DNA from 2 places in the Micromonospora sp. NPDC005174 genome. Region 2 is predicted to be linked to the other one. Evidence: riboswitches for the same ligand, from Rfam matches in the RefSeq annotation. Region 2 holds a riboswitch; the other holds the start of a gene.

Region 1 (11,893 bases), on a different contig from region 2:
CTGGCCGTCAACGTGGTGGCGTGCAGCGGGGCTATCGGCCTCGCGGGCCGGTTGCTCAGCGAGTCCGACTTCGTCGCCCTCGCGACGCTGGCCGGGGTGCCCCGCGCCGAGATGGAGGCCCACCTGCTCTCCGCGGACCGCTTCGTCCGTGGCGAGCTTCCGGTACGCCTCGACCCCGAGGTGCGCGCGGGCCTGCTGGAACGGTTCGGCCTCTTCGGTATCCGGCTCGCGACGACCCTGGTACGCGGCGGGTTCGACACCCGGGTGACGATGTCGGCCGAGCTGATCCGGCGCAGTGGGCTCACCGAGCTGCGCGAGTCGATGACCCGCTGTTTCGTCGATCGCCGCGACGCGCTCAAGGCGCGCTCGGCGCTGGCGGCGGTGGAGTCCCTGGTGCGTGACGAGCCGGTCCGGGGCAGCGACGAGTTGGTCGGCGCGATCGAGCAGATCCTGGCGGGCGCGCACGAGTTCCGTGAGTTACGCCTGCTGGTGGCGTTGCGCAATGCGCGTCCCGGTTTCGACGCCGAGTTGGCCGCCGAGGCACAGCGTCTGGTCGGCGGCGACGGGGTCTCCCTGGCCGCCCGGCTCGGTGTCGAGCACGGGGCGACCGCGCAGCGGCTGTGGGAGGTCGCCGCCGACGCCCAGTGGCGGTGGCGGGACCGGGCCGAGGATCCGCTGCTACCGCTGACCCAGCGGCGCGGGGCGGAGGTCGTCGTGCGCAGCTGCGAGGGCATGCTGGCCGAGTTGACCGCCGACGGTCGCTGAGCGGTCACGAGTCCAACCGGGACGCTGCGGCGCGCGTTTCCCCGCGATCAACCCATTGACACGGCCGTGGTCTCCCGGCAGCATCTGCCCAACATCCACCGGATCTGCCCTCGCTTGTCAGGCACGCCCGATGACAACGATGTCAGGCCCGGTTGACCGTCCACTACCACCACCCCCTTCGCCCATCCGCTCGACGTCCTCGACCGGATCGAGTCGAAAGGTCCCGCCCCCATGCCGTATCTCCCCCGTGCGCGCACCGTCTCCCTGCGGATGGCCGCCGCGACGACCGCCATCCTGCTGCCCCTGGGGCTGGTCGTCGGCGCGCCCCTGGCCAGCGCCGCGCCCAGCGCCCCGCCGGGTGCCTTCCGATCCTCGTTCGAGTCGGCCGACCCGAAGCCCGCCGCGAGCACCGTCGAGGTGGACCGCTCGGGTCGACCCGTGCAGGGCAACCTGAGCGGGTCGAGCAGCGCCAACCTGCCCGGCAGCCTGCTCGGTCAGGTCGAGGCCGTCACCGCGAGCGCCCAGAACCCGCCGAACGAGATCGCGGCGAACCTCGCCGACGGGAACCCGTCGACCAAGTGGCTGGCGTTCGAATCGGCCGCGTGGGTGACGTACCAGCTGGCGAAGCCCGCGGTCGTCAAGCGGTACGCGCTGACCTCGGCCGACGACGAGCCGGGCCGCGACCCCCGCGACTTCACCCTCCAGGGGTCCACCGACGGCAGCACCTGGGTCGACCTGGACCGCCAGACGCAGCAGCGTTTCGCCAAGCGGTTCGCCACCAACACGTACGGCGTCACCAACACGACGGCCTACGGCTGGTACCGACTGTCCATCTCCGCCAACTCCGGCGAGTCCCTCACCCAGCTCGCCAGCTGGGACATCAGCGACGGCTCGGACGTCCGGCCGCCGGCGACGCCCATGGTCACCGACGTCGGCCCCGGGCCGGTCGGCGGCTACACGACGAAGCCGAGCGTCGGCTTCACCGGGCTGGCCGCGCTGCGGTACTCCGGTGGCGCCCAGGCCGCCGGTCGCTCGTACGCGACGAACCGGCTGTTCGACGTCGACATCCCGGTCGGACCGCACACCCGCCTGTCGTACCGGATCTTCCCCGAGTTCACCGGTCAGGACGCCCGGTACCCGTCCACCTACGCGTCCGTCGACCTGCGCTTCACCGACGGCAGCTACCTCAGTGGACGGTCGGCAGTCGACCAGCACGGCTACCCGCTGACGCCGGCCGGCCAGGGCGCGTCGAAGGTGCTCTACGCCGACCAGTGGAACGCGGTGAGCGCGGACCTCGGCGTCGTCGCGCGCGGCAAGACGATCGACCGGGTCCTGCTCGCCTACGACAATCCGCAGGCCACCGGGGAGACCCGGTTCCAGGGATGGCTCGACGACATCGAGCTGACGGGCACGCCGACGGCAGTCGACGGCTCCCGCCTGACCAACTACGTCGACACCCGGCGCGGCACCAACTCCACGGGCGGGTTCTCGCGCGGCAACAACCTGCCGATCACGGCCGTGCCGAACGGGTTCAACTTCTTCACCCCGGTGACCGACGCGACCTCCGACTCCTGGGAGTACGACTACCACCGGGCCAACAACGCCGCCAACCTGCCCACGTTGCAGGGCCTCGCGATCTCCCACGAGCCCAGCCCGTGGATGGGCGACCGCAACCAGATGTCGGTGATGCCGGTGGCCGGCGACGGCCCCCTCACCGGAGCACCCGCCAGCCGGGCGCTCGCCTTCCGCCACGAGGACGAGACGGCACGTCCGGACCTCTACCGGGTCGCGCTGCAGAACGGCCTGGTCGCGGAGATGGCACCCACCGACCACGCCGGCATCATGCGGTTCACCTTCGGTCCCGGACCGGCGACCGGAAGTCTCGTCTTCACCAAGGGCACCTTCACCCTCGGGACGGACAGCACGTTCACCGGCTGGGTCGACAACGGAAGCGGCCTCTCGGCCGGGCGTAGCCGCATGTTCGTGTCCGGCGAGTTCGACCGGGTGCCGACGGCGGCCACCGCGACGTCCGCGACCTTCGACGTGTCCGCGAACCGGCAGGTGACGATGCGGATCGCGACCTCGTTCCTCTCCGTCGACCAGGCTCGTCGCAACCTCGACCTGGAGGTCACCGGCCGCAGCTTCGACGCGATCCGGGACGCCGCCACCGCCGCCTGGAAGGACCGGCTCGGCCGGGTCGAGCTGCGGGGTGCGACCGAGACGCAACTGGTCACCATGTACTCGAACCTGTACCGGCTGAACCTCTACCCGAACTCCCAGTCGGAGAACACCGGCACCGCCGCCGCCCCCCGCTGGCAGTACGCCAGCCCGGTGTCCGCGCCGGCCGGCACGTCGACCGCCACCCGGACCGGCGCGAAGATCGTCGACGGGCAGATCTACGTCAACAACGGTTTCTGGGACACCTACCGCACGGTGTGGCCCGCGTACGCGTTGCTCTACCCGGACGTCGCCGCGAAGATCTCGGACGGGTTCGTCCAGCACTACCGCGACGGCGGCTGGATCGCCCGCTGGTCGTCGCCCGGCTACGCCGACCTGATGACCGGCACCAGCGCGAACGTGGCCCTCGCGCAGGCGTACCTCAGCGGGGTGAAACTGCCCGACCCGCTCGCGGCGTACGACGCGGCGGTGAAGGACGCGACCGTCGCATCCGGGCGCGGCGCGGTCGGCCGCAAGGGCATCGAGACGTCGCTGTTCCTCGGCTATACCCCGACCTCCACGGGCGAGTCCGTGTCGTGGGCGCTGGAGGGCTACATCAACGACTACGGCATCGGCAACATGGCCGCAGCCCTGGCCAAGGACCCGGCCACCCCGAAGTCGCGGCGCGACCGGCTCACGGAGGAGTCCCGGTACTTCCTGGAGCGTGCGCGCAACTACGTCCACCTCTTCGACGACAGGACGAAGCTCTTCCAGGGCCGCGACGCCTCCGGCACGTTCCTCGCCGGTGACCCGCTGGACTGGGGCGGCGTGTACACCGAGACCAACGGTTGGAACTTCGCGTTCACCGCGCAGCAGGACCCGCAGGGCCTGATCAACCTGTACGGCGGGCAGAAGGCGTTGCGCGACAAGCTCGACACCTTCTTCGCCACGCCGGAGAACGCCGACCGCCCCGGCGGCTACGGCGGCGTCATCCACGAGATGCTCGAAGCCCGCGCGGTGCGACTGGGCCAGCTCGGCATGAGCAACCAGCCCTCGCACCACATCCCGTACCTGTACGACGTCGCCGGCGCTCCCGCCAGGACGCAGGCGGTCGTGCGCGAGATCATGCGGCGTCTCTACGTGGGCAGCGAGATCGGCCAGGGCTACCTGGGCGACGAGGACAACGGCGAGATGTCGGCCTGGTACGTCCTCAGCTCGCTGGGCATCTACCCGTTGCAGGCCGGGTCGACCCACTGGGCGATCGGTTCGCCGCAGTTCACCCGGATGACCGTGCACCGACCGACCGGCGACATCGTGGTCAACGCCGCGAACAACAACGACCGCAACGTGTACGTGCAGAGCGTGAAGGTCAACGGCAAGAAGCAGCGCGGGGTCTCCGTCGAGGTGTCCGCGCTCTCCAGGGGCGGCACGATCGACTTCCAGATGGGACCGAACCCGTCGTCCTGGGGCGCCGGACGCAACGACGTGCCGCCGTCACTGACCAAGGGTGATGCCGTGCCCGAGCCGTTGCAGGACGTCACCGGACCGGGCCTCGGCACCGCCACCGTCAGCGGCGGGCAGGACGCGTCCACGCTGTTCGACGACTCGTCCACCACCCAGCTCACCGCGTCGACGGGTACGCCGCGGATCGGCTGGACCGCCCGCGGCGGCCGGCAGAAGCCGACCTACTACACGCTCACCTCCGGCGCTGCCGCAGGTGATCCGGCGGACTGGCGGTTGCAGGGCTCCACCGACGGCCTCACCTGGAGCACCCTCGACTCCCGGGCGGGCGAGGTGTTCGCCTGGCGCAACCAGACCCGGCCGTTCCGGATCGACAAGCCCGGGCGGTACGCGCAGTTCCGCCTCGTCGTGACCAGGACGGTCGGCGGGGAGCGGCCGACCCTCGCCGAGATCGAACTGCTCGCCGGTGGCGACCTCGACCTGGCCGGCGGCGACATCACGGTGACCGCCACCGACGGCGCGCACGCGCTCTCCGGCGCACCCGCGACTGTGGCGCTGGCCACCGTCACCGGCGGCGTCGCCGACGACTACCGCGCGACGATCGACTGGGGTGACGGCTCACCGGCCACCGCGGGCACCCTGACCCTGAGTTCCCGGGCGGTCTACCGGATCAGTGGCGAGCACACCTACGCCACTCCCGGCTACCACCAGGCGACCGTCACGGTGACCGACGGCGTCGGCCAGGGCTCGGTGACGGTCGGCGTCGACGTCGCGTACGCGCCGGCGAACGGCCTCGCCGCGGCGTTCGACACCGTGTGCGTCGGCGACGAGGGCACCCTCGCGGCGGACTGCGACGCGAAGTCGTGGGCGTACTCGCGGGCCGCGCTCGCGGCGGCCGGTGTGACGCAGGGGCAGCGGCAGCAGGTGCCGGGCACGGCGCTGGGCTTCACCCTGCCGCAGATCCCGGCCGGGCAGCCGGACAACGCCACCGGCAACGGCGCGACGATCGACCTGCGCCTACCGTCCGATGCCCGGACGATCTCGTTCGTCGGCGCCGGCACGCAGGGCAACCAGAGCACCACCGGCACGGCGACGTTCAGCGACGGCAGCACCGCCGGCATCCCGATCCAGTTCAGTGACTGGACGCTGGGCGGCAACGCCAACGGCACCCCGTCGTACGGCAACATCGTTGTCGCGAAGTCCGCGTACCGGCTCAGTGGCACGAGCCGCGACGGCGCCCAGCCGTTCCTGTTCGCCACCGCGCCGTACCAGATCCCTGCGGGTAAGACGCTGGTCTCGGTGACCCTGCCGACGCAGACCGGCGATCCCCGCTCGGCGGGCCGGATTCACGTGTTCGCCGTCGCGGACGACGGCACGCCGGCCGCCGCGCTGGCGACCACCGCCCCGAGCGGCCAGAGCGTCGACGCCGGGCAGGTCCTCGCGGCGAACCTCGGGTCGGTCAGCGGCGGTGTCCCCGGCGCGACCGGCTACCGCGCCCGCGTCCAGTGGGGCGACGGCACGGTTCCGGACGACGCCACGGTCGGCGCGGACGGCGCGTTGAGCGGTCGGCACACCTACGCGGCGGAGGGCACCTACACGGTGCGCGTCACCGCGTGGGACACGCTGTCCAGCAGCACCGCCAGCTTCACCGTGACCGTCCGGCGGGCCGGAGCGCGCACCACTCTCGCGGTGTCCGGGACGCAGCCGGTCCTTGCCGGTGACGCGGTCACGGTCGTCGGCAGCGGGTTCGCCGCCGGCGAGCGGGTGACGGTGGGCCTGGCGGCCGGCACGACCCGTGACGTGACGGTCTCGGCGTCCGCGACGGGCACGATCCGCGCGGTCGTCGCGACCTCGGGGAACACGACACCGGGCCGGTACGCGGTCAGCGCCACCGGCGCGTCCTCGAGCACGCCGGCGACGGCCACCGTCCAGGTGACCGCCCCGCCGACGGGCCCGACCTACCAGCCGCGTCTGTCGTTGCCGACGGCGTCCGCACCGCGGGGCACGTCGATCACCGTCGACGGCTCCGGCTTCACGCCGAACGAGGCGATCGCGGTCAGCTTCGGCGACGGCCGTGGGGTCGGCACGGTACGCGCGAACGGTGACGGCGTCGTCGCCGGCGCGACAGTCAGCGTTCCGGATTCGGCGCGGCCGGGCGTGACCAGCGTGACGCTGTCCGGCGGCACGTCGGCGACGCCGGTGTCCCGACCGTTCACGGTCACCGGCGCGAAGTAGGCCGGGTACGACGCAGTCGGGCGGGCCGTGACACACGGCCCGCCCGACTGCGGTTCCGGGTCCACCCGGCCTCGACCCCGAGATGCACGTGCTTCGCGGGTCGCCCCTCGTGCGGCGGCCACCACTGGCGCTCCTCGCCGCCGGCGAGGCATGTCGGTTGTGCGGCACATACCTCAGAGTCATATTCATACCTCTGTGGTATGTCGCTCACCGGCTCTGTCGCCTGCCGAGGGTGACGGGGGCGCGCTCAGCCGGAGCTGCCATCGTCGGCCGTGGTCGGTGAGCCGGACGATCGCCAGCGGCGCGACGTCGAACTGCCGGTACGTCGCCAGTGGCAGATCCAGGGCGTGCACCAGCGCGACGCGGACCACGAGCGGGTGAGTGACCGCCGTGACCCGTCGACCGACGCCACGCTGGGCGTCCAGCCACCGACCGACGCGCTGGCGTAGCGCCGCGACCGACTCGCCACCGTGCGGTGCCGCGTCCGGGCTGGTCAGCCACTCATGCAGCGCCGCGGGCCGCGTCGCGGCGATGTCCTGAAGGGACCGACCGGCCCACTGCCCGTAGTCGCAGTCGGCAAGCGCCGACTCGACCGCGGGCGTCAGGCCGAGGGCGTACGCGGTCTGCACGGCCGCCGTCGCGGGACTGGACAGGCAGGCGTGGCCGTCGCCGGTCCGCCGGCCCGGGTCGACGGGGGACAGGGCGAGGGCGGCGCGCCGGCCGCCCTCGTCCAGGCTGTCGTTCCCGCCGAACCGGGCCTGCCGCAGGGCGGCGGTGTGCCCGTGGGCGACCAACCGCAGGCTGGTGGCGCTCACCCGGCCAGTCGTGCCTCGGCGACCGCGCGTTGGCGGTGCATCAGAGCGGCGAAGAGCAGACCGAGCCCGGTCCACAGCACCACCTGGGTGCCCAGGGAGGCGAGGCGGAAACTCCACAGCAGCGTCGCGGGGAAGTCACCGGGGACCTCCTGGAACGACGGCAGCACCACATAGGAGACGACGGTGACCAGCAGGAAACCGCCGACTGCCGCGCTGGCGCGGAGCCACACCGGCGAGTGCTCGCCGACCGAACGGTAGCCGAGCGAGCCCGACCAGACCGCGACCAGGCCGAGTACCACCATCAACAGGTAGGTGACCGTGCGCTGGTCGATGGTGGACGGGTCGCCGACGGCCGGAGGGTTCGGTGGGTACTTGAGGAACGGCACGATCACCACGCCGAGCAGCGCGCCGCCGGCCAGTAGCAGACCGCCCCGCCCGTCGTCGACGGCCCTGCGTCGCCGGCTCAGCAGGACGTACGCGGTGGCCAGCAGGCCGCCCATCGCGGCGCCGAACAGGCCGGTGGCCAGGAACAGGCCGCCGCGCTGGCCGTTGCGGCCGACCAGGGCGTCCTCGTCGTGCTGGTGCCCGTCGACGGGGGATTCGGCGTGCGTGGCAGCCGCCGCCTCCTCGATGGCGATGGCCGCCTCGACGTGCGGTTCGCCGACGACGTAGGCGAACGTTCCGGCGAGCAGGCCTGCCACCAGGCCGGCGAGCAGGCCGCGCAGCAGGACCGTGACGAACGAGGGTGCGGTGCCGGTGCCGGTCAGTGGCACGGGACACCGAGCAGGTGCCGACCGTCGTGCATCAACTCGTGCAGGTACATGCCGCTGCGGGAGACGGCCCCCTGGTCGAAGGCGACGAGGTAGGTCAGCAGGGCGAGCGCGGCGACCGTGGCCAGGACCGCCCACAGCAGACGGGTCGGGACAGCGGGGTGCACCAGCGGCTGGCTGGACGTGGAGCTGGACATGCGTGCACGAACCTCCTCGGGGATGACGCGTCCCCATCGCAAGGCTGCGGACGACCGAGCGTCCTGGCTCGCGACCCCCGAGTGGGGACCGCTCACAGTGGCGCGACCGCGCCGGATTCTCACCGGCTTCCCTCGCGTCGCCGCAGATAGTGGATCGACCGTATCGGTGCCGGTTCGGCTCAGTCAAGCCGGCGGCGACAGCCGGACGCGCTGCCGCCCGACGTGCGCTCACCGGCCGACTCGAAGGTGTCGACGGTGACCATCACCGTTGACCGCGACACGCCCGGACCCGACATGTGGGGTGTGACAAACGTGGTCCCCCCTATATATGGTGTCGACCGCAGCTGGTTCGGCCGCTCATCCCGAGTGGTCGAGGCAAGAGGGAACCCGGTGGGAATCCGGGACTGTCCCGCAGCGGTGAGTGGGAACGAGCGCCGCCATCAGCACTGGGCCACCAATCGGCCTGGGAAGCGACGGCCAGTAGGAGACCGGCTAGTCCCGGTCGCGCCCACGAGTCCGAAGACCTGCCAGCGCGCCGCGTACCCGACCCCGGGTGTGCGGCGGTCCGAGGCCGCGTGGGACGGCTGACGCCACCTGACCCACGCCGCGCCGGCGTGGCGTCCGACGGTGTCCGTCTCCTCGCGTCCGAGGACCGTGAGGTCTCGAACTCCCGAGGAGTGAGTGGTGACAGTCACCGAGGTGGTACCGGTCAGCGGCGAAGCCCTGCGGCGGACACCGATGCAGGTCCGCAAACGCGACGGCGGCACCGAGGCCGTCGACGTCAACAGGATCGTGCGGGCGGTCGAGCGGTGGGCCGACGACCTGACCGACGTCGACCCGATGCGGGTCGCCACCCGTACGATCAGCGGCCTCTACGACGGCGCGACGACGGCGGAGCTGGACCGGCTGTCCATCCAGACGGCAGCCGAGATGATCGGCGCGGAACCGCAGTACTCGCGCCTGGCCGCGCGCCTGTTGGCCGGCTATGTCGACAAGGAGGTCCGTCGGCAGGGCATCGCCTCGTTCAGCGCGGCGATCCGGGCCGGCCACGCCGTGGGCCTGATCGGCGACGAGACCGCCGCGTTCGTCAACGCGCACGCCGAGACCTTCGACAACGCCGTCGACGCCGACGGTGACCGTCGGTTCGAGTACTTCGGCCTGCGCACGGTCTACGACCGGTACCTGCTGCGTCACCCCACCTCAAGGTTGGTGCTGGAGACCCCGCAGTACTGGCTGCTGCGGGTGGCCTGCGGCCTGTCGCGTACGCCTGACGAAGCGATCGACTTCTACCGGCTCATGTCCAGCCTCGCCTATCTGCCCAGCTCACCGACGTTGTTCAACTCCGGCACCCGGCACACGCAGATGTCCTCGTGCTATCTGGTCGACTCGCCGCGCGACGAGCTGGACTCGATCTACGCGCGCTACGCCCAGGTCGCCAACCTGTCCAAGTTCGCCGGTGGCATCGGCATCGCGTACTCCCGGGTCCGGTCCCGCGGTGCGCTGATCCGGGGCACCAACGGGCAGTCCAACGGAATCGTGCCGTGGCTGCGCACACTGGACGCGAGCGTCGCCGCGGTCAACCAGGGCGGTCGACGCAAGGGCGCGGCCTGCGTCTACCTCGAGCCGTGGCACCCGGACATCGAGGAGTTCCTCCAGCTACGCGACAACACCGGCGAGGACGCCCGCCGTACCCACAACCTCAACCTGGCCAACTGGATTCCGGACGAGTTCATGCGCCGGGTCGAGGCGGACGAGATGTGGTCGCTGTTCGACCCCGACGAGGTGCCGGAACTGCCGGACCTGTGGGGGGAGCGGTTCGACGCCGCGTACCGGGCGGCCGAGGCGCAGGGTCGGTACGTGCGGCAGCTGCCGGCGCGTGAGCTGTACGGGAAGATGATGCGGACCCTGGCCCAGACCGGCAACGGCTGGATGACCTTCAAGGACGCGGCCAACCGGCTGTGCAACCAGACGGCCGAGCCGGGCAACGTGGTGCACCTCTCCAACCTCTGTACCGAGATCATCGAGGTGTCCAGCGACGCCGAGACCGCCGTGTGCAACCTCGGCTCGGTGAACGTCGCCGCCCACCTGAGCGACGACGGCATCGACTGGGAACGGCTGCGCGCCACGGTCCGTACCGCCGTGACGTTCCTCGACCGGGTCATCGACATCAACTACTACCCGACGCCGCAGGCGGCGGCGAGCAACCCCCGCTGGCGTCCGGTCGGGCTCGGGTTGATGGGGTTGCAGGACGTGTTCTTCGCGCTGCGGCTGCCGTTCGACTCGCCGGCCGCGCGGGAGCTGTCCACGCGGATCAGCGAGGAGCTGTACCTCACCGCGCTGGAGACCTCCGCCGACCTGGCCCGCCGGTTCGGGGCACACCCGGCGTTCGCGCAGACCCGTGCCGCGCGGGGGCGCCTGCAACCGGACCTGTGGGGTGTCGAGGGTACGCAGACCGCGCGCTGGGCCGCGCTGCGCCAGGAGGTCGAGGAGTACGGGCTGCGCAACTCGCTGCTGGTGGCGGTCGCCCCGACCGCGACGATCGCCTCGATCGCCGGCTGCTACGAGTGCGTCGAGCCGCAGGTGTCCAACCTCTTCAAGCGCGAGACCCTGTCGGGGGAGTTCCTCCAGGTCAACACCGCTCTGGTACGCGAGTTGAAGGCCCGTGGTCTGTGGACCGAGCAGATCCGGTCGGCGATCAAGCGGGCCGATGGCTCGGTGCAGTCGGTCGCGGAGCTGCCGGCCGACGTGCGGGAGCTGTTCCGCACCGCGTGGGAGCTGCCGCAGCGGGCGCTGATCGACCTGGCCGCTGCCCGCGCCCCGTTCATCGACCAGTCCCAGTCGCTGAACCTGTTCCTGGCCTCGCCCACCATCGGCAAGCTCTCCTCGATGTACCTGTACGCCTGGAAGTCCGGCCTGAAGACCACCTACTACCTGCGCTCGCGCCCCGCCACGCGTATCCAGCAGGCGACCGTCGCGGTGGTCACGCCGTCGACGGGCGACGCCGAGGCGTTGGCCTGCTCGCTGGAGAACCCCGAGTCGTGCGAGGCGTGCCAGTGACCGTCGCCGACCCCACCACCGACAGCACCGCCGACGCGAGGACCACACACATGCTGCTCGACCCCGGGATGGACCTCACGCTGCGTCCGATGCGTTACCCGCACTTCTTCGACCGGTTCCGGGACGCCATCCGCAACACGTGGACGGTGGAGGAGGTCGACCTGCACGCCGACCTCGCCGACCTGGACCGGTTGTCGCCGGCCGAGCGGCACCTGGTCAGCCGTCTCGTGGCGTTCTTCGCCACCGGCGACACGATCGTCGCCAACAACCTCGTGCTCAACCTGTACCAGCACGTCAACAGCCCCGAGGGTCGGCTCTACCTGTCGCGGCAACTGTTCGAGGAGGCCGTGCACGTCCAGTTCTACCTCAACCTGCTCGACACGTACGTGCCGGACGAGACCGAGCGGTTCGCGGCGTTCGCGGCCATCGAGAACAT
Region 2 (11,893 bases):
GGCGGTCACCGCCGCCTTGGCCGCCGCCGTCGCGCACGCGCCGGTGGTCCAGCCGGTCCGCAGCGCGGTGGGCCGGACCTTCGCCGTACGCGGCAGGTCCGGTTCGCGCAACGGCGGCTCGGCGTACGTCATGGGGTGTCTGTTCCTCCGGCGCGGGCGCGGCGCAGCTCGGCCCGGGCGGCCGGCTCGGCGCGACGGAAGGTGTGGAAGTGCCCGGGGTGGTAGAGGTGCGAGCGGGTCCCCTCGGCGGCGAGGGCCGGCCCGACCAGGAACAGGGTGTGCTTCCACAGCTTGTGCTGCTTGACCGCGGCCTCCAGGGTGCCGACCGTGCAGCGCACGACCAGCTCGTCGGGCCAGGTCGCCTGGTACGCCACCACGGCCGGAGTGTCGTCGGCGTAACCGCCGGCCAGCAGCTCGGCCTGCACCTGCCCGGAGCGGGCGGCGGACAGGAACAGCGCCATGGTGGTGCCGTGCCGGGCGAAGTCGCGGACCCGCTCGCCGGCCGGCATCGGGGTCTTGCCGCCTTCGAGCCGGGTGAGGATCACCGACTGGGCGACCTCGGGGATGGTCAGCTCGCGCCCGACGAGCGCCGCGACGGCGGTGAACGACGACACCCCGGGGACGATCTCGACGGCCAGGCCGAGCGCCCGGCACAGGTCCAGTTGCTCCTGCACCGCGCCCCACAGCGCCGGGTCACCGGAGTGGATGCGAGCCACGGTGAGTCCACGCTCGGCGGCCCGCTCGTAGAGCGGCAGCACACCCTCGATGGGCAGCTGCGACGAGTCGACGATCTCGGCGTCGGGACGGGCGTGGTCGAGTACGTCGGCGTGCACGAGGCTGGCCGCCCAGATCACGACGTCCGCCGCGGCGATGACCCGGGCGGCCCGCAGGGTCAGCAGGTCCGCCGCCCCCGGGCCGGCGCCGACGAACCACACCTTGCCGTCGCTGGTCACAGCTTTCCTCCTCGGTACGTGCGGCGGGCGGGGACCAGCAGCGTGGACAGGTACGGCAGGTCGGGTGCGGTGTCGTCGACAGCGCCGACGCTCTCTGCGGGCAGGCCGAGGCTGCGTCCGAGCACCGCGTCGGCCAGGCGGCCCTGTCGGCGCAGCTCGGCCAGCAGCTCCGGGTGCCGTCGCCAGCCCTTGTAGACGACGACGGTGCCCGGCCCGGCGAGGGCGTCGGCGAACAGCGCGAGGCCGGCGGTGGCCGGCAGCAGGGTGAGCGGCTCGCGTCCCTCGACCAGCGGGATGCCGCTGCGCGCGGCCAGCTCCTGCATGGCGGTCACGCCGGGCACTGTCGCCACCCGCACTGCCGGGCGCAGGGCTCGGACGCTCTGCGCCAGGTAGCCGAAGGTGGAGTACACGTTGGGGTCGCCGATGGTGGCGAAGGCGAGGGACCGCGCGCCCGCGTCGATCGCCTCGACGACCGTCCGGGCCGCGTCGTCCCAGGCCGCCGCGCGGCGAGCGGTCACCCCACCCCGGTCGTCGAGGGCGAACGGCAGCCGCCGCAGACGGTCCGCCGGAACGTGGTCCCGCACGGTCGTCTCGGCCCGTCCGGCGTCCGACTCGGGCCGGTCCGCCATCACGGGTACGAGGACCACGTCGGCCTCGCGCAGGACACGCACCGCCTTGACGGTGAGCAGTTCCGGGTCACCCGGGCCGACGCCGACGCCGGTCAACGTGGCGGTCACCGGCACGCCTGGACGAGGCGGCGGGCGGCCTCGGGGTGGCCGGCCCAGTGGGTGTGCAGGTAGGAGGCGTGTACGCGGCCGGCGACGAACCCGTGGTCGATGTCGTTCCAGCGCCACGCCGGCGTGTCGCCGTGCCCGGGGTCGGTGGTGGTGCGGTGGAACTCGTGTCCGCGTACCGGCTCGCCGGCCCGGGCCACCGGTGAGTCGGTGACGGCCACCGCCTCGCGGTAGCCGAGGGTGAGCCGGCCGGTCATCCGGGCGGTCAGGTCCAGCCGGCCACACATGGGTACGCCGTCCAGGGACCGCCCGAGGTAGAGCAGCCCGGCGCACTCGGCCACGACCGGCCCGTCGAAGTCGGCCAGCTCGCCGCGGAGCGTCACGTTGCCGGCCAGCGCCTCCGCGTACGCCTCGGGGAAGCCGCCGCCGATGACCACCGCCCGGGTGCCGCTGGGCAGCGCCGGGTCGCGCAGCGGGTCGACGGTGACGACGTCCGCGCCGGCAGCCGTGAGGAGTTCGGCGGTCTCGGCGTACGAGAAGGTGAAGGCCGGACCACCGGCGAGCGCGACGCGTGGTCGCCCGACGCCGGCCGGCCCGCCGACGGCCTCGACCGGGTCCCACGCCGGGGCGGTCAGCGGCCCGGCGCCGCGGGCCAGGTCGAGGACGGCGTCGAGGTCCACAGTGGCCTCGACCAGTTCGGCGAGCGCGGTGACGATGGCGAGCGATTCGGGGGCCCGTTCGGCGACCGGCACCAGCCCGAGGTGCCGAGCGGGCGCGGCGACCTCGGCGGCGCGGGTGACCGCCCCGAGCACCGGTACGCCCACCTCGGCGAGGGCGTCGCGCAGCAGCGTGTCGTGCCGTGGCGAGCCGACCCGGTTGAGGATCACACCGCCGATCCGCACGGCGGGGTCGAACGCGGCCATGCCGAGGGTCAGCGCGGCGGCCGAGCGGCCCTGCGCGGTGGTGTCGAGGACCAGCAGCACGGGCGCGTCGATCAGCCGGGCGACGTGCGCGGTGGAGGCGAAGTCGCGGCGGCCCACCGCGCCGTCGTGCAGGCCCATGACGCCCTCCACCACGGCGATGTCGGCGGGCGTAGGGAGGCTCGCGCCGTGCCGCAGCAGGCCGGCGATCCGCTCGGCACCGACCAGGAACGGGTCGAGGTTGCGGCCGGGCCGGCCGGCGGCGAGGGCGTGGTAACCGGGGTCGATGTAGTCCGGGCCGACCTTGTGCGGGCTGACCGTCAGGCCGCGTCGGCGCAGCGCGGCGAGCAGCCCGGTGGCGACCGTCGTCTTGCCGTGGCCGCTGGCCGGGGCGGCGACCACCACCCGGGGCAGCGCCCAGGGCTCGACGCTCACCACTCGATGCCCTTCTGGCCCTTCTGGCCGGCGTCCATCGGGTGCTTGACCTTGGTCAGCTCGGCGACCAGGTCGGCGGCGGCGACCAGGCGCGAATCGGCGTCCCGGCCGGTGATCACGACGTGCTGGAAGCCGGGCCGCTCGGCCAGGGTGGCGACCACCTCGTCGACGTCCACCCAGCCCCACTTCATCGGGTAGGTGAACTCGTCCAGCACGTACAGCCCGTAGCGCTCGGCGGCCAGGTCACGCTGGATCTGCCGCCAGCCCTCCAGGGCGTCGGCGGCGTGGTCGGCCTCGCCGCCGCGCTGGATCCAGGACCAGCCCTCGCCCATCTTGTGCCAGGCCACCGGCGCGCCCTGGCCGGTACGCTCGTGCACCTCGCCGAGCGCCCGGAAGGCGTTCTCCTCCCCCACCCGCCACTTGGCGCTCTTGACGAACTGGAACACGCCGACCGGCAGGCCGGCGGTCCACGCCCGCAGTGCCAACCCGAAGGCCGCCGTCGACTTCCCCTTCATCTGTCCGGTATGGACGACGAGCAGCGGTCGATTCCGCCGCTGCCGGGTGGTCAACCCGTCAGCGGGCACCTGACTCGGCTGTCCCTGCGGCATCAGAGGTCCCCCCTCGTCGTCACGCCCCGCGCGTCCTCCGCGATCTTGCAGTTTCTGTTGCTCATATGCGCATCTCGTCCTTTTATGTCGCGACAGAAACTGCAAGATCGCGGGGGTCGGGGTGGGTGAGGGCGTGCAGGGGGTGCAGGGGGGCGTGCAGTTGGGTGGCCAGGCGGCGCGCCAGGTTGAGGCGTACCGGGCCGGACTCGCAGTCGACGACCACGCAGGGGGCACCCGCCGCCGCGAGGATTGCCGCCGCTCCCGCCGCCCGGTCGAGCGGGCGGGTTCCGGCGGTGGCACGGCCGTCGGTGACCACCAGGACCAGGGGGCGGCGCTTCGGATCGCGCAGGCGCTCCACCCGCAGCAGGTCCGCGGCGGCCAGCAGGCCCTCGGCCAGTGGTGTCCGCCCACCGGTGGGCAACTCGGCCAGACGGGTTGAGGCGGCCAGCACCGACGAGGTCGCCGGCAGCACCGTGCGCGCGCCGGCACCCCGGAAGGCGATCACCGCGACCTTGTCCCGCCGCTGGTACGCGTCGGTGAGCAGAGCGAGCACCGCGTCCTTCACGGTGACCATCCGCTGCCGGGCGCCCATCGAACCGCTGGCGTCCACCACGAACAGCACCAGGTTGCCCTCGCGCCCCTCCCGGACCGCCTCGCGGACGTCGTCCGGACGCAGTCGCAGCGGACCCGCCAGCCGGCCCCGAGCCGCCTGGTGGGGTGCGGCGGCGCGGATGGTCGCCGGCAGGTGCAGCGCGCCGACCCGACCGTTCGGCACCCGGGCCCCGGTGGTGCGGCCCCGCCCGGTCCGGGCCCGCGACCGCCGGCCCGGCACCCCGTCACCGACGCCGGGCGCGGTGAGCAGCCGGGCCCGCAGACCACCTCGGGGTACGGCCACCCGTCCACCCTCGCGCTCCCGGTCGTTCCCGGTGCCGCTGGGCTGACCCGCCTCGGCCCGCCGGCGGCGACCGCCTCGACCGTCCACCCCCGAGAAGTCCCCGTCCGCGTCGACGTCGGCGGCGTGCGGCTCCGGGCCGTCGGCGCCCCCGGACTCGCCGGCGCCGGGATCGTGCCCGCCGCTGCCCGACCCGTTCCGATCCCCACCGTCCACGTCGGCGGGATCGAGGGAGTCGCCGTCGGGGCCGTTCCCATCGCGACGATGTTCTCCGGTCTCGCCGCCCGCGCCGGAGGAGCCGCCCGGGTTGCCGGCACTGCCGCCACCGTCCGGGTCCGGGCCGTCGGGGCGGGGGCCGGCGGGGCCGCCGTCGTACGGGCCGCCGTCGTCGTCCGGATCGTCGGGGTGGGCGTCCTGCGCCCGTTGCAGCGCCTCGTCGAGGCGCTTCTCGTCCAGCCCCGGCGTGTCGAACGGGTCGCGGCGACGGCGGTGCGGCAGGGCGAGCCGGGCGGCCACCCGGACGTCGTCGCCGGTGACCCGGTCCCGGCCCTCCCAGGCGGCGTGCGCGAGGGCGGTACGGGCGGTGACGATGTCGGCGCGCATCCCGTCCACGTCGAACGCCGCGCAGACCTCGGCGATCTGGCGCAGCGCGGCGTCGGGGAGGCGTACCCCGGAAAGCCGGCGACGGGCGGCGGCCACCTGGGCGGCGATCTGGGCGTCGGCGTCGGCCCAGCGGGCGGCGAAGCCGGCCGGGTCGGCGTCGGCGGCGAGCCGGCGGCGGACCACCTCCACCCGGATCTCCGGATCGCGGCTGGCGTTCACCTCGACGGTCAGTCCGAACCGGTCGAGAAGCTGCGGGCGCAGCTCCCCCTCCTCCGGGTTCATCGTGCCGACGAGCAGGAACCGGGCGGCGTGGCTGACCGAGACGCCCTCGCGCTCGACGTGGCTGCGGCCCATCGCCGCCGCGTCGAGCAGCAGGTCGACGAGGTGGTCGTGCAGCAGGTTGACCTCGTCGACGTAGAGCACGCCCCGATGGGCGGCGGCGAGCAGACCCGGCTCGAAGGCGCGTACGCCCTCGCCGAGGGCCTTCTCCAGGTCCAGCGACCCGACCACCCGGTCCTCCGCCGCGCCGACGGGCAACTCGACGAGGCGCGCGGGCCCGGTCTCGGCGGCCGCCCCGACCGGATGCGGCCCGTCCGGGCAGCCCGGGTCGGGTTGGGCCGGGTCGCAGCCGAAACGGCAGCCGGCGACCCGGCGCACCGGAGGCAGCAGCGCGGCGAGGGCGCGGACGGCGGTGGACTTCGCGGTGCCCTTCTCGCCGCGCACGAGGACGCCCCCGATCGCCGGGGAGACCGCGTTGAGCAGCAGCGCCAGCCGCATGTCGGCCATGCCGAGCACGGCGCTGAACGGGTACGTGGTGGTCATGCGCGGTCCTCCAGGTCACCCTCGCTGGCCAGGTACTGATCGCGGAGCCGGTCCAGGGTGGCCGGCTCGGGCTTGGCCCACAGGCCCCGGTCGGCGGCCTCCAGCAACCGCTCGGTGATGCCGCGCAGCGCCCACGGATTGGACCGCTCCAGGAACTCGCGGGTGGTGTCGTCGAACAGGTAGGCGGCGGCCAGGTGCTCGTACATCCAGTCGTCCACCACGCCGGCGGTGGCGTCGTAGCCGAACAGGTAGTCCACGGTGGCCGCCAGCTCGAACGCGCCCTTGTAGCCGTGCCGGCGCATCGCGGCGATCCACTTCGGGTTGACCACCCGGGCCCGGAACACCCGCCGGGTCTCCTCGCCCAGGGTGCGGGTACGCACGTCGTGCGGCATCGCCGAGTCGCCCACGTACGCCGCCGGTGACGTGCCGGTCAGGTGGCGGACCATCGCCACCATCCCGCCGTGGTACTGGAAGTAGTCGTCGGAGTCGACGATGTCGTGCTCACGGGTGTCCTGGTTCTTCACGGCGACCGCGATCCGGGCGAAGGAGCGTTCCATGTCGGCGCGCGCCTCCCGCCCGTCCAGGCCCCGGCCGTACGCGTAGCCACCCCACACCGCGTACACCTCGGCCAGGTCGGCGTCGCTGCGCCACGTCCGGGCGTCGATCAGCGGCAGCAGTCCCGCGCCGTACGCCCCGGGCTTGGAGCCGAAGATCCGGGCGGTGGCCCGCCGCTCGTCGCCGTGCTCGGCGAGGTCGGCGGCCACGTGGGCGCGCAGGTAGTTCTCCTCGTCCGGCTCGTCCAGCGCGGCGACCCGCCGCACGGCGTCGTCGAGCAGCGCCACCACGTGCGGGAACGCGTCGCGGAAGAAGCCGGAGATGCGCACGGTGACGTCGACCCGGGGTCGACCCAGCTCGACGGTCGGCACCACCTCGACGCCGGTGACCCGCCGGGACCGCTCGTCCCACACCGGCCGGCAGCCCAGCAGCGCGAGGACCTCGGCGATGTCGTCGCCCTGCGTCCGCATCGCGCTGGTGCCCCACACGGTCAACCCCACCGAGCGGGGGTACGCGCCGGTGTCGGCGAGGTGCCGGGCCAGCAGCGAGTCGGCGAGGGCCACCCCGACGTCCCAGGCGTTGCGGCTCGGGATGGCCTTCGGGTCGACGGAGTAGAAGTTCCGGCCGGTGGGCAGCACGTTGACCAGGCCCCGGGTGGGTGAACCGGACGGGCCGGGCGGCACGAACCGGCCGTCCAGCGCGCCGAGGGTGTTGCGCAGCTCGTCGGTGGTGCGATCCAGTCGGGGCACCAGTTCCGTGCCGGCGAAGCGCAGCACGGCTGCGACCTGCGGGATCGACTGGCCGGTCACCTCGGCGACGACGGCGTCGGCCGCGTCCACCGCCCAGTCCAGGGTCTCCATGCCGACGACCAGCCGGCGCGCGAGCCCTTCGATGAGGTCGATCGCGTCGGCGGCGGTGCCGGCCGGCCCGTCCACCGCGTCGGTCAGCGCCGTGGGCAGCGCGATCCGCTGGCCCGGCGTGGCGAGCAGGTCCTGTTCGTCGAGGCCGTACGCGGTGGCGAGAGCCTGCCGCAGGCCGGGCAGGGCGTGGGCGCCGCCCCAGATCTGCGGGGCGCGCAGCACGGCGAGCACCAGGTTGACCCGCGGCTCACCGGTGGGCGCGTCGGCGAGGATGTGCAGCCCGTCGCGGATCTGCACGTCCTTGACCTCGCACAGGTAGCCGTCGAGGTGCAGCACGAAGTCGTCGAAGTCGTCCGCGTCGGGCATCGCCTCGGTGTGCAGGTCGTGGTGCAGCTCAGCGGCGCGTACCAGGTCCCAGATCTGCGCCCGCACGGTCGGCACCTTGGCCGGGTCGAGCGCCTGCACGGTGGCGTACTCGTCGAGCAGTTGCTCCAGTTTGGCCAGGTCGCCGTAGGTCTCGGCGCGGGCCATCGGCGGCACCAGGTGGTCGATGACGACGGCGTGTGCCCGTCGCTTGGCCTGGGTGCCCTCGCCGGGGTCGTTGACGATGAACGGGTAGACCAGCGGCAGGTCCGCGAGGACGGCGTCGGGCGCGCAGTCGGCGGCCAGGCCGAGGCCCTTGCCGGGCAGCCATTCCAGGGTGCCGTGCTTGCCCAGGTGCACCACGGCGTCCGCGCCGAAGCCGCCGTCCGCGACCGGGGCGGCGAGCCAGCGGTACGCGGCCAGGTAGTGATGGCTCGGCGGCAGGTCCGGGTCGTGGTAGATGGCGATCGGGTTCTCCCCGAACCCGCGTGGCGGCTGGATGAGCAGCGCCACGTTGCCGAACCGCAGCCCGGCCAGCACGATGTCGCCGCCCTCGGTGTACAGCTCGCCGGGCGGCTCCCCCCAGTGCTCCCGCATCCGCTCGCGCAGCTCGGCCGGGACCGCCTCGAACCACCGCCGGTACGTCTGCCCCGGTATCCGGGCCTCGGCGGCGGCCAACTGCTCCGGCGTCAGCCACTCGACGTCGTGACCACCGGCGGCGATCAGCGCGTGGATCAGCGCGTCACCGTCGTCGGGCGGCGGCGCGTCGCCCAGGTCGTAGCCCGCCTCGGCGAGCGCGGCGAACAGCCGGACCGCCGAGGCCGGGGTGTCCAGCCCGACCGCGTTGCCGACCCGGGAGTGCTTGGTGGGGTACGAGCTGAGCACCACGGCGATCCGCTTGTCGGCGGTGGGCACGTACCGCAGGCGGGCGTGCCGCACCGCGATCCCGGCCACGCGGGCGGCCCGCTCGGGGTCGGCCGCGTACACCGAGAGCCCGTCGGCGTCGATCTGCTTGAACGAGAACGGCACGGTGACGATCCGGCCGTCGAACTCGGGGATGGCCACCTGCATCGCCGCGTCCAAGGGGGACAGCCCCGCGTCGCTGGCGGCCCACTGCTCGCGGGTGCTGGTCAGGCAGAGCGCCTGGATGACCGGCACGTCCAGGGCGGCGAGCGCGCCGACGTCCCAGGCGTCCTCGTCACCGCCGCTGGAGGCATCGGCGGCGACCGCGCCACCGGCGGCGAGCACGGTGACCAGCAGCGCGTCGCAGCGGGCGAACAGCCCGAGCGGACCGGCGCCGGTGGTCAGCCCGCGCAGCGAGCCGCAGAAGATCGGCAGGGGGTTGCCGCCGGCAGCGCGGACCGCGTCGGCGAGCACGTCGACGAACGCGGTGTTGCCGGCGAGGGCGTGTGCCCGGTAGAAGACGATCCCGATGGTGGGCCGCTGCGGGTCGCTCGGATGGTCGCCGTGCACGCCGTACGCCGGGGTGGGCGCGGGCGGGGCGAACCCCTCGCCGGTGAGCAGGACGGTGTCGGAGAGAAACCGGGCCAGCTGCCCGAGGTTGTCCGGTCCGCCCTCGACCAGGTACGACAGCGCCTGGGCGACGACCCCGGCCGGGACCGTGGAGACCGCCATCAGCTCCGCGTCCGGCAGCGCCTCGCCGCCGAGCACGACGGTGGGTACGCCCCCGGCGAGCACCGCGTCGAGGCCGCCCGGCCACGCCTGCCGACCCCCGAGCAGGCGTACGACGACGAGGTCGACCCCGTCGAGCAGGGCGGGCACCTCGTCGGCCGCCACGCGGGCGGGGTTGGCGAGCCGGTACTCGGCGTTGCTGGCGCGGGCGGCCAGCAGGTCGGTGTCGGCGGTGGAGAGCAGCAGAATGCGCACGGCACGCTCCGGACGGTGACGTCGACGCGCTCGCGGCAGCGAGCGGGCGACGTGGGATGGGCGCGGGGTTCAGCGGGCACCGCGACCCGGACCGCTCACCGGCGCGAGGCCGGCGGCGACGGGTGGCGTGGCGCGGAACTCAGCGGTGAATGGAGTCGATGCCGATCGCGGCGGCGGCACAGCCGCGGTGCGGGGAACGGCAGCAGCCGTCGATGATGGAGACGCCAAGCGTCATCGGGTCCTCCTCGGGTGTCCACGCCCTGGGGTACGTCCCGACGGCCGAAGTATCCTGGCTTCCGGATCGATGCTCTCCCCCGGCCTTCCAACCGCAGACACACGGCCGTGACTCACGAGGGGGGATCGCTCCCCGGTGACAGTGGCGGGACCGCGTCGGATTCGCACCGACTTCCTTCACTGCCGTCAGGCCGCGAATGCTGCCACACCCCCACGCTGCGGGTCAACGCCGCTCCGGCCCGCCCAGCAGGCGCGCGTCGCCGAGCTGCGGCGGTGGACACCGCCGCCGATGCCCCCGCCTCGATGCCCGCCCTGCTGTTCGCCACCTCGCTACCCGCACCCGGATGCCTCGCACCTCGCTGCCCGCGGCCCCTGCCCGACATCCTTTGCTCTGCTTCCCTACCGGCAACGCGGACGGGGTCGCACTGGCGCCTCTGGTGAAGCAGAGCAAAGGATGCGCAGAGCCCCCTGGCCCGCGTCGGCGGCAGGACGGGGGTGGGCTTGCGGCCGGATGTGTCTCAGCGGGCGTGGCGCTCCGGGTGTGCCCGATTCCACACCCGCATCCGCTCCGGATAGCCGGTGCGGGCCGCCTCGTACAGCGGCACCGCGTGCTTGCGGGCGATGTCGCCGGCCGCCCGGGGTGTGCCGGTGCGGCGGCGGATCCACTCACCGTCGTAGGCGATCGCGACCACTGTGGTGTCGGTGGCGGTGGTCTCCGGCTCCAGGTAGAACTCCACCCCGCGCCGGCTGGCGACGAACGCCTCCAACGCGGCGAGGTCGTCCCGGGTGGCCTCGCGGTCCAGCTTCGTCGGGGTCGCCTCGGCGCCTCGTGACCGCCGGTTGAACCAGCCCATGCCCAGCCCCTCTCCTTCGACGCCACCTCCAGTTCAGCACCGATTCCTGGCAATACGCTGCACGGCGGGTGGGAAAAATCTGACTCACCGGGTCCCGGGCGGAACCCGACACGCGCGAGCGGTGTCAGCAGTGCGAGCCAAACCGGAGGTTCCCCTGGACGACGACGTGCTCGTCACCCGCGCCCGAGCCGGTGACCTGGAGGCGTACGACCTCCTGGTCGCCCGGCACACCGCGTCCGCGTACCGGACGGCGGTGCTGCTCGGCGCGGGACCGGACTCCGAGGACGTCGTCCAGGAGGCGTTCGTGAAGGGGTACCGCAAGCTGTCCCGGTACCGGGGGGAGGCGTCCTTCCGCTCCTGGCTGCTCGCGATCGTCGCCAACGAGACCCGCAACCTGCACCGGTCCCGCTCGCGCCGGGACGGCCTGGTCCTGCGGGCGGCGGCGACCCACTCGCCCGCGATCGCCGGGGACGACGCGGTCGGCGCGGTCCTCGCCGGTGAGCGCCGCGCCCAGCTGGTGGCGGCCCTGCGCCAACTGCCGGAACGGGACCGCGAGGTGATCGTCTGTCGGTTCCTCCTCGACCTCGGCGAGCAGGAGACGGGCGTCATGCTGGGCTGGCCCCGGGGAACGGTGAAGTCGCGGACCTCGCGGGCGCTGGCGAAACTGCGCGCCCTGCTCGTCGACGAGGAGGCGCACCATGGATGACCTCGGCCGAAACGCCGGCGACCTCGACGCGGAGCTGCGCGGCCTCGAAGCGGAGCTGCACGACCTCGGCGCCTGGCTGGCGACGCCGGACGCGCCGGACGTGACCGCACGCGTACACGACCGTCTCGTGCGCGACGTACGCGGACGGCGTCGATGGCGGTCCCTCGCCGCGGCGACGCTCGTGGCCCTGCTGGTCGCGGCGCTGCCGCCGACGCGCGCCGCCGTCGCCGACGCCGTCGGGGAGGTGCTGCGCTTCGCGGGCGTCGAGATCGCCACGTCGCCGACGCCGTCGTCGCCCGGCGGCGAGCCGTCACCCCTGCCGTCGCTGCGGACGGTGGGCCTCGACGAGGCGCGACGGGCGGTGCGCTTCCCGATCCGTGTGCCGCCCGCGCTCGGTCCGCCGGAGCGGGTGTCGATCGCCGATCCCGACGGCACTGGCGCGTACCGGGTGGCGACGTTGCTCTACG

The links. Region 2 has a riboswitch for cobalamin ahead of cobN (cobaltochelatase subunit CobN). Riboswitches for the same ligand answer to the same signal wherever they lie in the genome.
Region 1: it holds a riboswitch for cobalamin, as region 2 does, so the genes downstream of both, ABZU91_RS17585 (CbtB domain-containing protein) here and cobN (cobaltochelatase subunit CobN) in region 2, are expected to answer to the same signal.

Annotation. Positions count from the first base shown of each region.
Region 1 covers NZ_JBEXIJ010000014.1:132,218-144,110, forward strand. The annotation lists gene ABZU91_RS17565 (hypothetical protein) at 1-765, shown strand, start outside; gene ABZU91_RS17570 (GH92 family glycosyl hydrolase) at 997-6,618, shown strand; gene ABZU91_RS17575 (histidine phosphatase family protein) at 6,804-7,433, opposite strand; gene ABZU91_RS17580 (CbtA family protein) at 7,430-8,206, opposite strand; gene ABZU91_RS17585 (CbtB domain-containing protein) at 8,197-8,400, opposite strand; cobalamin riboswitch at 8,435-8,574, opposite strand; cobalamin riboswitch at 8,729-8,947, shown strand; gene ABZU91_RS17590 (ribonucleoside-diphosphate reductase subunit alpha) at 9,139-11,457, shown strand; gene ABZU91_RS17595 (ribonucleotide-diphosphate reductase subunit beta) at 11,508-11,893, shown strand, end outside.
Region 2 covers NZ_JBEXIJ010000010.1:88,815-100,707, forward strand. The annotation lists gene ABZU91_RS14130 (cobalt-precorrin-5B (C(1))-methyltransferase) at 1-132, opposite strand, end outside; gene cobM (precorrin-4 C(11)-methyltransferase) at 129-953, opposite strand; gene cobI (precorrin-2 C(20)-methyltransferase) at 950-1,690, opposite strand; gene ABZU91_RS14145 (cobyrinate a,c-diamide synthase) at 1,687-3,045, opposite strand; gene cobO (cob(I)yrinic acid a,c-diamide adenosyltransferase) at 3,039-3,650, opposite strand; gene ABZU91_RS14155 (VWA domain-containing protein) at 3,733-5,967, opposite strand; gene cobN (cobaltochelatase subunit CobN) at 5,964-9,632, opposite strand; cobalamin riboswitch at 9,915-10,044, opposite strand; gene ABZU91_RS14165 (hypothetical protein) at 10,385-10,720, opposite strand; gene ABZU91_RS14170 (RNA polymerase sigma factor) at 10,851-11,426, shown strand; gene ABZU91_RS14175 (hypothetical protein) at 11,419-11,893, shown strand, end outside.